2 regions of the Arthrobacter sp. NPDC058127 genome follow, and region 2 is predicted to be linked to the other one. Evidence: riboswitches for the same ligand, from Rfam matches in the RefSeq annotation. Region 2 holds a riboswitch; the other holds the start of a gene.
The links. Region 2 has a riboswitch for glycine ahead of gcvP (aminomethyl-transferring glycine dehydrogenase). Riboswitches for the same ligand answer to the same signal wherever they lie in the genome.
Positions count from the first base shown of each region.

Region 1: another riboswitch for glycine. It lies ahead of gcvP (aminomethyl-transferring glycine dehydrogenase); the one in region 2 lies ahead of gcvP (aminomethyl-transferring glycine dehydrogenase).

Region 1 covers NZ_JBHVTT010000012.1:128,271-135,706, forward strand. Annotated here, with positions in the region: gene glyA (serine hydroxymethyltransferase) at 1-1,071, opposite strand, end outside; gene gcvH (glycine cleavage system protein GcvH) at 1,068-1,451, opposite strand; gene gcvT (glycine cleavage system aminomethyltransferase GcvT) at 1,514-2,662, opposite strand; gene gcvP (aminomethyl-transferring glycine dehydrogenase) at 2,674-5,505, opposite strand; glycine riboswitch at 5,743-5,843, opposite strand; glycine riboswitch at 6,095-6,192, shown strand; gene ACFVTG_RS16315 (amino acid permease) at 6,353-7,436, shown strand, end outside.
Region 2 covers NZ_JBHVTT010000015.1:30,543-37,978, forward strand. Annotated here, with positions in the region: gene ACFVTG_RS17785 (hypothetical protein) at 1-573, opposite strand, end outside; gene ACFVTG_RS17790 (sigma-70 family RNA polymerase sigma factor) at 708-1,541, shown strand; gene ACFVTG_RS17795 (MFS transporter) at 1,549-3,090, opposite strand; gene ACFVTG_RS17800 (TetR/AcrR family transcriptional regulator) at 3,173-3,721, shown strand; glycine riboswitch at 3,911-4,008, shown strand; gene gcvP (aminomethyl-transferring glycine dehydrogenase) at 4,170-7,037, shown strand; gene gcvT (glycine cleavage system aminomethyltransferase GcvT) at 7,050-7,436, shown strand, end outside.

The DNA of each region.
Region 1 (7,436 bases), on a different contig from region 2:
CGCAGCGAGGCGGTCCTCGGCTTCCTGGCCGTTGAGTTCGCAGTTGCGCAGGTCCACGAGCACCAGGTGCACGTCGGTGCCGCCGGAGATCACGTTGATGCCCTTGGCGGTGACGTCGGGCTGGACGAGGCGCTCGGCGAGGATCCGGGCACCGGCCAGCACGCGCTCCTGGCGTTCCTTGAACTCTTCCGAACCGGCGATCTTGAACGCCACGGCCTTGCCGGCGATCACGTGCTCCAACGGTCCACCCTGCTGGCCCGGGAAGACCGCGGAGTTGATCTTCTTGGCGATGTCAGCGTCGTTGGAGAGGATGATGCCGCCGCGCGGACCGGCGAGGGTCTTGTGCGTCGTGGACGTCGTGACGTGCGCGTGCGGGACCGGGGACGGGTGCAGGCCGGCGGCCACGAGGCCGGCGAAGTGCGCCATGTCCACCATGAGGTACGCGCCCACAAGGTCGGCGATGCGGCGGAACCCGGCGAAGTCCAGCTGCCGCGCATAGGCGGACCAGCCGGCCACGATCAGCGCCGGCTTGTGCTCCAGGGCCAGGCGCTCCACCTCGGCCATGTCGATCCGGTGGTCCTCTTCGCGGACCTGGTACGGGATGACGTTGTACAGGCGGCCGGAGAAGTTGATCCGCATGCCGTGGGTCAGGTGCCCGCCGTGGGCCAGGTTCAGGCCCATGATCGTGTCGCCCGGCTTGATGAGGGCGTGCATCACCGAAGCGTTCGCCTGGGCACCGGAGTGCGGCTGCACGTTCGCGTACCCGGCACCGAACAGGGCCTTCACGCGGTCGATCGCGAGCTGCTCGATGACGTCCACATGCTCGCAGCCGCCGTAGTAGCGCTTGCCCGGGTAGCCCTCGGCATACTTGTTGGTCAGCACCGAGCCCTGGGCCTGCATCACGGCCACGGCAGTGTGGTTCTCGGACGCGATCATTTCCAGGCCCGAACGCTGACGGTTCAGCTCGTCGTCGATCTTCGCCGCGATCTCCGGATCCAGCTCGGACAACACCGCGTCCAGGGACGGCGAAACGACCTGCTCGAACACAGCCGTTCCGTTCGCGGCGCTCACAGCTCGCCACCGTTCTTGGAAGCGTATTCCTCCGCGGAAAGCAGCGGGCCATGTTCGATCACGGCCACTTTGAAGAGCCAGCCCGCACCGTACGGATCGTTGTTGATCAGCGCAGGATCGTCGACGACGGCGGAGTTTACTTCCGTGACCTCGCCCGTCACCGGGGAGTACAGGTCCGAGACGGACTTGGTGGACTCGACCTCGCCGCAGGTCTCCCCCGCAGTCAGAGCGGAACCGACCTCCGGCAGATCAACATACACGATGTCGCCGAGGGCATCCGCAGCAACCGCTGAAATTCCAATCCCCTCAGGCCCAGCCCCATCCGAGGCAACCCACTCGTGTTCAGCCGAATACTTCAACTCGGCAGCTACTTTGCTCATCTCATTTCCTTCTCTCTTCTAGTTCACAAAACTTGGTGTTCGGTTGGGGATTTCCGGGTGGACTACTTGGCGCGGTTGTAGAAAGGCAGTGCAACGACTTCAAAGGTTTCCGGCTTCCCTCGCAGGTCGATGTCGACGATTGTGCCTGGTTCGGCGTGTTCGACGTCCACATACGCCAGGGCGATCGGGTAGCCGAGCGTGGGGCTTGGCTGGCCTGAGGTGACTTCGCCGATCAGCGTCCCGTTCTTGAGCACCGAATAGTGGGCGCGGGCGGCGCGGCGGCCAAGTCCTTTGAGTCCCACGAGTTTTTGGCCGAGTGTCGTTCCGACGCCGGCCGCCTTGATCACCGTCAGCGCCTCCTTGCCTACGAAGTCGCTTTCCTTGGCGAGCGACACAACGGGGCCCAGCCCTGCCGAGAAGGGGTTGCCTTCGCGGGAGAGCTCGTTGCCGTAGAGCGGCATCCCGGCTTCGAGGCGCAGGGAGTCACGCGAGGCCAGGCCGGCGGGGATCAGCTCGCCGTCCTCGGCGACTTCAGCGATTGCCTGCCACAGGGCGGCAGCGGCGTCGTTGTCCACGAAGATTTCGAAGCCGTCCTCGCCCGTGTAACCGGTGCGGGCGAGCAGCAGATCGGTCGTGTTCCCGGCAAAGGTGAAGGGCACCTCGACCGCGGCGTAGTACTTGAGCCCGGTGACCAGCGCGTGCTGTCCGGCCGGAACCAAACGCAGGAGGATGTCTTCCGCTTTGGGGCCCTGGACGGCGATCAGCGAGGTTGCCGCGGAGGCGTCCTCGACGACGACATCGAAGTTGGCTGCACGCTGCGCCAGCGCCTCGGCAACGACCTTGGCGTTGCCGGCGTTCGGGACCACGAGGAACCTGTCGCTGCCGTCTTCGGAAGACGGGCGGCGGTAGGTGATGAGGTCATCGATGATGCCGCCGTCTTCCTGGCAGATCAGCGAGTACTTGGCCTTGCCCACAGACATGGCGGAGATCTTGCCCACCAGCGCGTAGTCCAGGAAGGCCGCGGCTTCCGGGCCGGTGACCCAGACTTCGCCCATGTGGGAAAGGTCGAACAGGCCGGCGGCGTTGCGGACGGCGTGGTGTTCGGCGAGTTCCGAGTCGTATTTCAGGGGCATCTGCCAGCCACCGAAGTCAGTGAAGGACGCCCCGGCGATTTTGTGCTGCTCGTAAAGAGCTGTGTAGTTCTCAGTCATTGCGTCAGTCCTTAGATTTCGAACGTTTCGGTGGTTTCCTCGAACTCTTCGAGGGGAGGGCAGGAGCAGATCAGGTTCCGGTCGCCTGCGGCGCCGTCGATGCGGCCGACGGGCGGGAAGTACTTGTCCTGCTTGAGGTGGTGGACCGGGAAGACGGCCTGCTCGCGGGAGTACTCACGGTCCCAATCGGAGCTCACGACGGCGGCCGCGGTGTGCGGTGCGTGGCGCAGCGGGCTGTTCTCCACCGTGAAGTCGCCGTGCGCGACCTGGTCGATTTCCTTGCGGATGGTGATCATGGCTTCGATGAAGCGATCGATCTCCCCGAGGTCCTCGGACTCCGTGGGCTCCACCATCAGGGTGCCCGCGACCGGGAACGCCAGGGTGGGAGCGTGGAAGCCGTAGTCGATGAGGCGCTTGGCCACATCCTCCGCGGTGACGCCGGTCCGGGCGGTCAGTTCGCGCAGGTCCAGGATGCACTCGTGGGCCACGAGTCCGCCCTCACCCGTGTAAAGGACCGGGAAGTACTCGTTCAGGCGCGAGGCGATGTAGTTCGCGGCAAGCAGCGCGGACTTGGTGGCCTCGGTCAGGCCTTCGCCGCCCATGAGCTTCACATAGGCCCAGGAAATCGGCAACACACCGGCCGAACCGTACCGCGAAGCTGAAATCGCAACGCCAGTCCCTGGCAAAGAAGCGCCGTCTTCATGGGCCGCCTTGTTGGCGTCGCCCGGCATGAAGGGTGCCAGGTGTGCCTTGGCCGCGACCGGGCCGACACCGGGTCCGCCGCCGCCGTGCGGGATGCAGAAGGTCTTGTGCAGGTTCAGGTGCGACACGTCGCCTCCGAACTTGCCCGGCTGGGCCAGGCCCACGAGCGCGTTGAGGTTCGCGCCGTCAACGTACACCTGGCCTCCGGCCGCGTGCACCGAGTCGCAGATCTCGCGCACGTCGGCGTCGTACACGCCGTGCGTGGACGGGTAGGTGATCATGATCGCCGAAAGGACATCCTTGTTGGCGTCGATCTTGGCCTGCAGGTCCGCGTGGTCGATCGTGCCGTCCGCCGCGGTGGCCACCACGACCACCTTCATGCCGGCCAGCACCGCCGAGGCCGCGTTGGTGCCGTGGGCGGACGCCGGGATGAGGCAGACGTTGCGCTGGGCCTCGCCGCGGGAGTGGTGGTAGCCGCGGATGGCCAGCAGGCCCGCGAGCTCGCCCTGGGAACCGGCGTTGGGCTGGATGGAGACCTGGTCGTAACCGGTGATCTCCGTCAGGTCGGCTTCCAGATCTTCGATCAGTTCGCGCCAGCCCTCGGTCTGGGAATCCGGGGCGAAGGGGTGGATCGAGGCGAATTCCGGCCAGGAGATGGCCTCCATCTCGGCGGTCGCGTTCAGCTTCATGGTGCACGAACCCAGCGGGATCATGGTGCGGTCCAGAGCCAGGTCACGGTCCGAAAGCCTGCGGATGTAGCGCAGCAGCTGGGTTTCGGAACGGTGCGTGTTGAACACCGGGTGCTGCAGGTAGTCCGAAGAACGCCCGACGGCGGCCTCCAGCGCGAAACCCTCAGTCGTGCCGGCTATTTCCGCGCCATAAGCGGCCACTATCGAAAAGCAGTACATGACATCAGCGATAGTCCGGTCAGTAGTCGTTTCATCGACTGACACACCGACCAAATCGCGGTCGATAGCACGCAGATTTATCCCTTTGGCCGCGGCGGCGGCAAGGACCTGTTTAGCTTGCCCGGGAACTCGCACGGTGACGGTGTCGAAGAAGCTGCCGTGCAGGACCTCAAGGCCCGCGGCCTTGAGGGACGCTGCCAGGGTGCGGGCGTGGTGGTGGGCGGTCTCGGCAATCGCCTTCAGGCCGTCGGGGCCGTGGTAGACGGCGTACATCGAGGACACGATGGCCAACAGTGCCTGCGCGGTGCAGATGTTGGACGTCGCCTTCTCGCGGCGGATGTGCTGCTCGCGGGTCTGGAGGGCGAGGCGGTAGGCGGGAGTGCCGGCGTCGTCCTTGGAAACGCCCACCAAGCGGCCCGGCATGGAACGCTCGAGGCCCTTCTGGACCGCCATGTACGCGGCGTGCGGGCCGCCGAAGAACAACGGAACACCGAAACGCTGGGTGGAACCGACAGCGATGTCGGCACCCTGCTCCCCCGGAGGCGTGATCAGCGTCAGGGCCAGGAGGTCGGCTGCGACGGTGACGAGCGCGCCGCGTTCCTTGGCGGCGGCGATCACGGCGGAGTGGTCGAACACCCGGCCGGAAACGCCCGGCTGCTGCAGCACGATGCCGTTGATCTCGCCCTCGGGCAGGCCGGCGGACAGGTCCGCTATCTCCACCTCGAAGCCCAGCGCCTCGGCGCGGCCCTTCACGATCGCGATGGTCTGCGGCAGGCAATCGGCGTCGAGGACGGTCTTGCCGTCATGGGCCGTCTTGTTCTTGTTCGCGCGGCGCATCATCAGGACCGCTTCGGCGACGGCGGTCGCTTCGTCCAGCAGGGAGGCGTTGGCGATGGGCAGGCCCACGAGGTCCTGGACCATGGTCTGGAAGTTCAGCAGCGCCTCGAGGCGGCCCTGGGAAATTTCCGGCTGGTACGGGGTGTAGGCCGTGTACCAGGCCGGGGATTCGAGGATGTTGCGGCGGATCACCGGCGGAGTGACGGTGTCGTAGTAGCCCTGCCCGATCATCTGCACGGCCGTTTTGTTCTTGGCCGCCAGCTTGCGCAGCTCGGCCAGGACCTCCACCTCGCTCAGGGCGTTGGCCAAGGTGAGGGGCTTGTCCTGGCGGATGTCATTGGGAACCGCGGTGTCTACCAGGCCATCAACGGAGTCGTAGCCGACGGCCTTGAGCATGATGTCAACATCGGTTTGCCGTCGTGAGCCGATATGCCGGTCTGCAAAAGCGGTGGGGGTTGAATGAATAGTCAAAGGGAACTCCAAGGTAGGGCCGGCCACAATGGCACGGCTTCGATTTGGGTTCCTCCCCGCTCTGTATCGGACCTGAGAGATTCCGCAGAACGCATTGTCACGTTGTGTTCCGCTTGCACCGTCGGTGAGCCGGACCGAAGCCAGGCTGCTTTCCAGAGTTGCCTCGCCGCGGCGGTACGGGGGCCTGAGAGATTCCTGGGGAGGATTTGCTCCTACGGCGCCTGCCCGGTTGATGACTGGGAGGACTCTCCCGCCACGGTTCGAAAGGCATATTCAGATTTGGGTGATTCGGCTCACACCATACACACAACGCCAGCGCCGGGGCAACATCGCATCCGGTATCGGAAATAGTGATCGACAAACGGCATCAAGCGGGGACAAACGAAGCAAAGCCGGAGTTGACATTCCTTAGTGAGCTATCCCACACTGGGTCGGGTGGCCGCCCTGAAGGAGCCGGCCACGGACGGTACAAGCCGGCCCCAAGACCGCGATTCACCCAAACTGAATACGCTGATGATCTGCGGCGGGAGAGTCCTGCCAGTACATTCTGCAGTCGCCGTAGGAGCAAATCCTCCCCAGGAAACTCTCAGGCCCATGTACCGCCGCGGCAAGGCAACTCTGGAAAGCAGTCCGGGAACCCGGGCTCACCGACGGTGCAAAGCGGAACCATGCGAAAGCACGAGGCCGCGGAATCTCTCAGGTCCCATACAGAGCGGGGAGGAACCCCGAATCATCGTGGCACCGTGATGCCACTTGAACGATGGAGTTCCTCATGACGATTCATCAACCGCCCGCCATAGCTAGTGAAACACCGCATCTTGATCGGCAGCTCAGCAACCGGCACATCCAGCTGATTGCAATCGGCGGGGCCATCGGCACAGGCCTGTTCATGGGCTCCGGAAAGACCATCTCCGCAGCCGGGCCGTCCGTGATCTTCGTGTACATGATCATCGGCTTCATGCTGTTCTTCGTCATGCGCGCCATGGGCGAACTGCTGCTGTCCAACTTGCACTACAAATCCTTCAGCGACTTTGCCGCTGACCTCCTCGGTCCGTGGGCAGGTTTCTTCACGGGTTGGACATACTGGTTCTGCTGGGTAATCACCGGTATCGCGGACGTCATTGCGATCGCGGGCTACTCAAAGGAACTCTGGCCGAGCCTCCCGCTGTGGATTCCGGGCCTGGCCACCATCGCGATCCTGCTGCTGTTGAACCTGACCACGGTGAAGGCCTTCGGCGAGACAGAATTCTGGTTCGCTCTCATCAAAATCATCGCGATTGCGGCACTGATCGTTGTGGGACTGTTCATGATTTTCAGCGGGTTCCAGTCCGAGGCCGGACCAGCAAGCCTCACCAACCTCTGGAGCCACGGCGGCTTCTTCCCACACGAATTCATGGGCTTCGTGGCCGGCTTCCAGATCGCGGTCTTCGCGTTCGTGGGCATTGAGCTTGTCGGCACCACTGCGGCAGAAGCCAAAGACCCGGAGAAGAACCTGCCCAGGGCGATCAACTCTATCCCGGTGCGCGTGCTCCTCTTCTACGTGGGCGCCCTCATCATCCTGATGTCCGTCACTCCTTGGACCCAGTTCGCCGCCGGCCACAGCCCATTCATCGCCATGTTCTCCTTGGCCGGCCTCGGCGCAGCCGCCACCGTGGTCAACTTGGTGGTGCTGAGCTCGGCCATGTCCTCGGCCAACTCCGGTATCTATTCCACCTCGCGCATGGTGTACGGCCTGGCCCAGGAGGGCGACGCCCCGGCCCTGTTCAGCGGCCTGTCCCGACGGAAGGTTCCCCGCAACGCCCTGTTCCTCTCCTGCGTGCTGCTGCTCTCCGGCGTCGTCCTGATGTACGCGGGAC
Region 2 (7,436 bases):
ATTGGCGTTTTCCGCTAGCAGCATCACGTCATCCACCGTGCCCGCTTGCACGATCGCTCCCGGCGCCGATGGGGCCATAATGTCGCCGGGCTGCACAGAGTCAAGCGGCGGGTTCCGAGCCCCTTGTGGCCCCATCAGGAGAGACTCGAGGTTGGCGGCCGCGGTTGTTTCGACTTGCTTGAGCAACAGGACGAGTTCACGGTGGTGTTCCTGAAGTAGTTCCGGCCAGATTCCAGGCGGCGCCACTGAAGCGATCATTGGCAAGGTGGCGTTCGCCGGCAGGCGCCACTCGATCGCTCGGGCCGACGACTCGATGTTCCGGGAAAGCGTGTCGAACCGAAGGTTTTCGAGGACCTTTTCCACATCACCGGCAGCGAATTTCAGCCAATGCCAGTTGCCTGCCCGAACGTGCAGCAACTGCGTTTCAAGCCGGTACAACAGCAGTTCCAGCTGTCTCCGCTCGCGCCACAGCAGCGCCGAAAGCTCATCCGCCCCCACGGTTCCCCATTCCCCGGTTTGGCCTCGGAAGATGGTTCCGAGGCCTGTTTTTGTATCTTTTTCATGAGCGTACACGCATTGTTATTTTTCAGATGGTATGTTCACTGAATACATGTCTGTTCCATGTAATCTTCGGCACGTTGCATCGTCTCAGCAGCTCGCCCATGAAGCCCCTGGAATCAGGCTTGGCAACTCAATAAACAGGTCTCATGGGGGGACTAATTTTGAATCGCGAAGAACGCAACGAGCTGGTGCTGCAGCACTTGCCGCTCGTTGGCTACTTGGTGTCGGAGCTCTGCGCGAGAGCTTCTCATTTGTCGCGCGACGATTTCGCGTCGGTAGGGTCCGTGGCGTTGATAACGTCTGCCGATTCCTTCGATCCGAACCTCGGAGTCCCCTTCGGCGCGTTTGCGCGCCGCCGGATCGTCGGAGCCTTTGCGGACGAGATGCGGTCCAGCGACTGGGCCACCCGATCAGCCCGTAAACGCATCAAGGAAACCATGTCGGTCCAGGAGACGCTGTCGGGCGTTCTTGGCCGTACACCTTCGGTTGCCGAAACCGCATCGGCCCTCGGCGTCGAACGCAGCGTCGTGGAAGCCGCCCTGGCAGACGCCGCACGGACGCTGTCGCCCCTGGACGACGTCGTCGTGGACACTGTCGCCGCGGACACCATCTCCCCGGAGCATTCGGTCCTGGCCGATGAGCGCCTCAAGTACCTTCGCGCAGCCGTCGAGGCCCTGCCGGAAAAGATGCGGTACGTCGTCAAGGAGATCTACTTCGCGGGGCGGACCGTCAAGGAACTCGCCGAGGAACTCGGTTCAACGCACGCTGCGGTCTCACAGCAACGTGCCGAGGGCATCCGCCTCATGCGCGACGGACTGTCCGCGCATTACGCGGACGATCCCGGGCAGTCCTTTGAGCCCCAATCGCGCATTACTGCCCGTCGCCGGCACGACTACCTCTCGACCCTTGCCACCGCTACGTTGGGCGGAATTACCCGTAGTTTCGGCTCGCCTGATGCTGCCTTGAACCGGGCCGTCTAGACTCCGCCTACTTTGCCGTCGGCACGCGGCGAAGCACGACGGCGGCAAGGACTGCCGCTCCCGCCATCAGTACCAGCCCGATCGCCGCTGTGATGTGGACCCCCGATTCAAAGGCGGCACGCGCGGCGGAGGTCAGGGCGTCGCCCAACGGCTGGGGTAGTGTGGCCGCGGCGTCCATGGCTCCGGCGAGGGTCTCCCTCGAGCGTTCGGCTGCGTGGCCGGACAATTCGCCCGGAAGCAACAAGTGGTGTTGGTAGGACGCTGTCAGGATGGAGCCAAGCACGGCTGTGCCCAGCAATGATCCGAGTTCGTAGCCCGTTTCGGAGATCGCCGATGCAGCACCCGCCTTGTCAGCAGGGACCGCGCCGAGGATCAGGTCGTTGGAGATGGTCTCGGCCGAGCCAACCCCTATGGCCAGCAGCAGGAGTGCCGTCAAAAGGTACCCCGGCCCCTGGCTGTGGTTGCCCAGGGCGGCCACGAGGTATCCCACCGCGCTCAGTGCCAAACCCGATGCCACCACCAGACCCGGGCGGATCCGCTTGACCAGCGGAACCACCACCAGGCCCGCCACGATGGTGGCCAGCAAAGCCGGAACCATGGCGATCCCCGCCTGCATGGGGGATTGGCCTTCCACCAGCTGCAAGTGCTGCGCGAAGAAGTAGATGAAGCCGGTCATGGAGAACAAGGACAAGACGTTGGCCGTGATGGCCGTGCTGAAGACCTTGTTCCGGAAAAGCTGCACGTCCAACATGGGCGATGCCAAAGAGCGCTGCCTGCGGACGAAGACGATTCCCATGGCCAGGCCGAACGCCGTGAAGGCCGCGGGTCCAGGACCAAAACCGTGCACGGCTGACTCCTTGATGCCATAAACCACCGGAGCCATGGTCAAGATGGACAGCACGACGCTGGGAACGTCCGGCTTTCCCGGGTTGCGGTCCTTGGACTCGGGGATGAGGAACGGGCCGAAGGCGAGCAGGGGCAGCAATAGTGGCACTGCAACCAGGAACACGGCTCCCCACCAGAAATGCTCCACGAGCCAGCCACCGAAGATCGGCCCGAGCGCGGCACCGCCTGAGAATCCCGCTGCCCACACGGCGACGGCGAGCCGGCGGCGGTTCGGGTCCGGGAAGATGTTGCGGATCAAGGAAAGCGTGGACGGCATGAGCATGGCTCCGAAGATGCCCATGCTGGCGCGTCCGGCGATGAGCCATTCAGCCGACGGCGCGAAGGCGGTGACCGCTGAAACTGCGGCGAAGCCCGTGCTGCCGATCAAAAGCAAGCGGCGGCGGCCGATCCTGTCGCCCAGGTTTCCCATCGACACCAACAGTGCCGCGAGCACCAGGGGATAGGCATCCACGACCCACAGCAGCTGCACGCCCCCCACTTCCAGCGACCGGGCGATTTGCGGCAGGGCAAACGTCAGGGCCGTATTGTCCACAGCCACCAGCAGCACCGGGAACATCAGGAGCGCCAAGGCAGCCCAATCGCGCCACGGGGCGGATTGAATCGAGAGGGTACGGGGGTGCTGGGTTGTGGACGGCGTGAACATGAGGATAACTGTACCGTCTGGACGGTATAGTTTCAATCTGACTCATCGAACTGCCACATCGAACTAAGGGATGATGGACACCATGCCGCGAAAACCTATTGCCCGGGACGCTGTCTTGGATGCCTTTGAAGCCCTGCTGATCGAGGTGGGGGAGCGGGCTGCCACCCTGGACGCCGTCGCCAAGCGCGCAGGCGTCTCCAAGGGCGGCTTGCTCTACCATTTCCCCAACAAGGAAGCCATGATCGGCTCCTTGCTCGAACGCATGGACAGGCTGGCCGCGCTGGACATCGAGGCAATGAAGGCAGCTCCCGAAGGCTCGGCCGCGTTCTTCATCAAGTCTTCCCTTTGGGCGGACACCCCCTTGGACCGGGTGTTCGTGGCAGCCACGCGGCTCGCGGAAGTAGCCCACGAAGAAACCCGCAGGCGCTTCGCCGGGATCCAGCAACAATGGCTCGATGTGCTCGCCGAGGAAGTGGGGCCCGAGATGGCCAAAGCCGTCCGGTACATGGGCGATGGACTTTACTTCAACGCGATGCTTGAGGGTGGCGCCGGCGATACGGAAGTCAAGGCAAGCGCCAGGAGCGCCGACGTCGGTGCGCTGCTGGCCGCCGTCGAACGCCTCCGTGGCTGAGTGGCCACCCAACTCACTCGCAGTTGTTGTCGTTTTGACGCTCCAAAGCGACAACAAGTGCCAGTCAGTTGGGAAAGTCCGGCGGCTCGGTGACCATATTTGCGGACGCGGGCAGTCCATAGGACAATTGGGAGTTGTGGCAGCCGTCACCGGCAACCACAATCCGATTCACACAACTGAATACGCCTTTGATCTGCGGCGGGAGAGTCCTGCAGGCATGTGATGCAGGCGCCGTAGGAGCAAATCCTCCCCAGGAATCTCTCAGGCCCACGCACCGCCGCGGCAAGGCAACTCTGGAAAGCAGCGCGCTGACGCGTGCTCACCGACGGTGCAAGCGGAACAGTGCCACAAGCATGGTTTCGCGGAAACTCTCAGGTCCAATACAGAGCGGGGAGGAACCCGATTAGCTGTGGCGCACCCTGCGCCGCCTTATTTATGGAGTTCCTTCGTGACGGTTAGTTCAACCTCCACTACGTTCGTTGACCGGCATATCGGCGCCCGCCGCCAGGCCGACATTGACATCATGCTCAAGTCTGTTGGCTACGACAGTGTCGATTCGCTCGTAGACACCGCGGTTCCCAATGACATCCGCCAGGACAAGCCCCTCACCTTGGCCAACGCCCTGAGCGAGGTGGAGGTCCTGGCCGAGCTGCGCAAGCTGGCGGCCAAGAACAAAACGGCCGTGCAGATGATCGGGCAGGGCTACTACGACACCGTCACTCCGCCGGTGATCCGCCGCAACATCCTCGAATCCCCGGCCTGGTACACGGCCTACACCCCGTACCAGCCGGAAATTTCCCAGGGCCGCCTCGAGGCGCTGCTGAACTTCCAGACCATGGTCCAGGACCTCGTGGGCCTGCCCATCGCCAACGCCTCCCTGCTGGACGAAGCGACCGCCGTCGCCGAAGCGGTCCTGATGATGCGCCGCGCGAACAAGAACAAGACGGCCCATGACGGCAAGACCCTCCTCGACGCCGATTGCCTGCCGCAGACCATCGCGATCGTGAAGGGCCGCGCCGAGGCGCTGGGCTTCGAGGTGGAGATAGCGGACCTGTCCGCCGGCCTGCCCGAGGGCGAGATCAACGGCATCGTGCTGCAGCAGCCGGGCGTTTCCGGCCGGGTGTTCGACCACTCCGCCGTGATCGCCGCCGCCAAGGAACGCGGCGCCCTCGTCACCGTCGCAGCCGACCTCCTGGCCCTGACGCTGATCACGCCTCCGGGCGAGCAGGGTGCCGACATCGCTGTCGGCTCCACCCAGCGCTTCGGCGTGCCGCTGTTCTTCGGCGGCCCGCACGCCGCGTACATGGCCGTCCAGAAGGGCCTCGAGCGTTCCATGCCGGGCCGCTTGGTGGGCGTTTCCAAGGACGACGCCGGCACTCCCGCCTACCGCCTGGCCCTCCAGACCCGCGAGCAGCACATCCGCCGCGAGAAGGCGACGTCCAACATCTGCACCGCGCAGGCACTGTTGGCCATCGTGTCCTCGATGTACGCCGTCTACCACGGCCCCGATGGCTTGAAGGCGATCGCCGAGACCGCCCACCACCACGCCCGGACCCTGGCCGCTTCGTTGAAGGGCGCGGGCCTTGAGGTCCTGCACGGCAGCTTCTTCGACACCGTCACGGTCCGCGTCCCGGGCAAGGCTGCCGGGATCGTTGCTGCCGCCGAGGCCAAGGGCATCAACCTGCGGATCATCGATGCCGACACCGTGGGCGTCTCGGTTGACGAGACCACTACGAAGGAAATTGTCGGCGACGTCGCCGCGGTGTTTGGCGCTGAGGTACTTGAGTCCGGTGAGGGTTTCGCGCTGGAGGCCGCCGTCGGGCGTTCTTCGGACTTCCTGCAGCACCCGGTGTTCAACACGCACCGTTCCGAGACCCAGTTGCTGCGCTATATCCGCAGGCTTTCGGACCGTGACCTGGCGCTGGACCGCACCATGATCCCGCTGGGTTCGTGCACCATGAAGCTGAACGCGACCGCCGAGATGGAGGCCATCTCCTGGCCGGAGTTCGCCTCGATCCACCCCTTCGCCCCGGATTCCCAGACCGAGGGCTGGCGCGAACTGATCGAAGATTTGGAAGCCGACCTGACGGAGATCACCGGTTACGACCAGGTCTCCATCCAGCCCAACGCCGGTTCCCAGGGCGAACTCGCGGGCCTGCTGGCCATCCGCGGCTACCACCACTCCCGCGGCGAGGCCCAGCGCAACGTCTGCCTCATCCCGGCGTCCGCCCACGGCACCAACGCGGCCTCGGCGGTGCTTGCCGGCATGAAGGTGGTCGTGGTGGCCACCGCCGCCGACGGCACGATCGACCACGCGGACCTGCAGGCCAAGATCGACGCCAACAAGGATGTCCTTTCGGCGATCATGATCACCTACCCCTCCACGCACGGCGTGTACGACGCCGACGTGCGCGAGATCTGCGACTCCGTGCACGCGGCCGGCGGCCAGGTGTACGTTGACGGCGCGAACCTCAACGCGCTCGTGGGCCTGGCCCAGCCGGGCAAGTTCGGAGGCGACGTGTCGCACCTGAACCTGCACAAGACCTTCTGCATCCCGCACGGCGGCGGCGGACCCGGTGTCGGCCCGGTCGCGGCCAAGGCACACCTGGCACCCTTCATGCCGGGCGATGCCAACAAGGCGGCCCATGAAGACGGCGCTTCTTTGCCAGGGACTGGCGTTGCGATTTCAGCTTCGCGGTACGGTTCGGCGGGTGTGTTGCCGATTTCCTGGGCCTATGTGAAGCTCATGGGCGGCGAAGGCCTCACCGAGGCCACCAAGTCCGCGCTGCTTGCCGCGAACTACATCGCCTCGCGCCTGAACGAGTACTTCCCGGTCCTTTACACGGGTGAGGGCGGACTCGTGGCCCACGAGTGCATCCTGGACCTGCGCGAACTGACCGCCCGGACCGGCGTCACCGCGGAGGATGTGGCCAAGCGCCTTATCGACTACGGCTTCCACGCTCCCACCCTGGCGTTCCCGGTCGCGGGCACCCTCATGGTGGAGCCCACGGAGTCCGAGGACCTCGGGGAGATCGACCGCTTCATCGAAGCCATGATCACCATCCGCAAGGAAATCGACCAGGTCGCGCACGGCGACTTCACGGTGGAGAACAGCCTGCTGCGCCACGCGCCGCACACCGCGGCCGCCGTCGTGAGCTCCGATTGGGACCGTGAGTACTCCCGCGAGCAGGCCGTCTTCCCGGTCCACCACCTCAAGCAGGACAAGTACTTCCCGCCGGTGGGCCGCATCGACGGCGCCGCGGGCGACCGCAACCTGGTCTGCTCCTGCCCTCCGATCGAAGCCTTCGAGAACTAAAGGACTCCCACGATGACTGAGAACTACACTGCGCTCTACGAAGAGCACAAGAAGCTCGGCGCTTCCTTCACCGATTTCGGTGGCTGGCAGATGCCCCTGAAGTACTCCTCCGAACTGGCCGAACACCACGCCGTCCGCCAGTCCGCGGGCCTGTTCGACCTTTCCCACATGGGCGAAGTCTGGGTCACCGGCCCGGAAGCCGCGGCCTTCCTGGACTACGCGCTGGTGGGCAAGATCTCCGCCATGTCTGTCGGCAAGGCCAAGTACTCGCTGATCTGCCAGGAAGACGGCGGCATCATCGACGACCTCATCACCTACCGCCGCGGCGATTCCAAGTTCCTTGTGGTCCCCAACGCCGGCAACGCCAAGGTTGTTGCCCAGGCGCTGGCACAAAGGGCC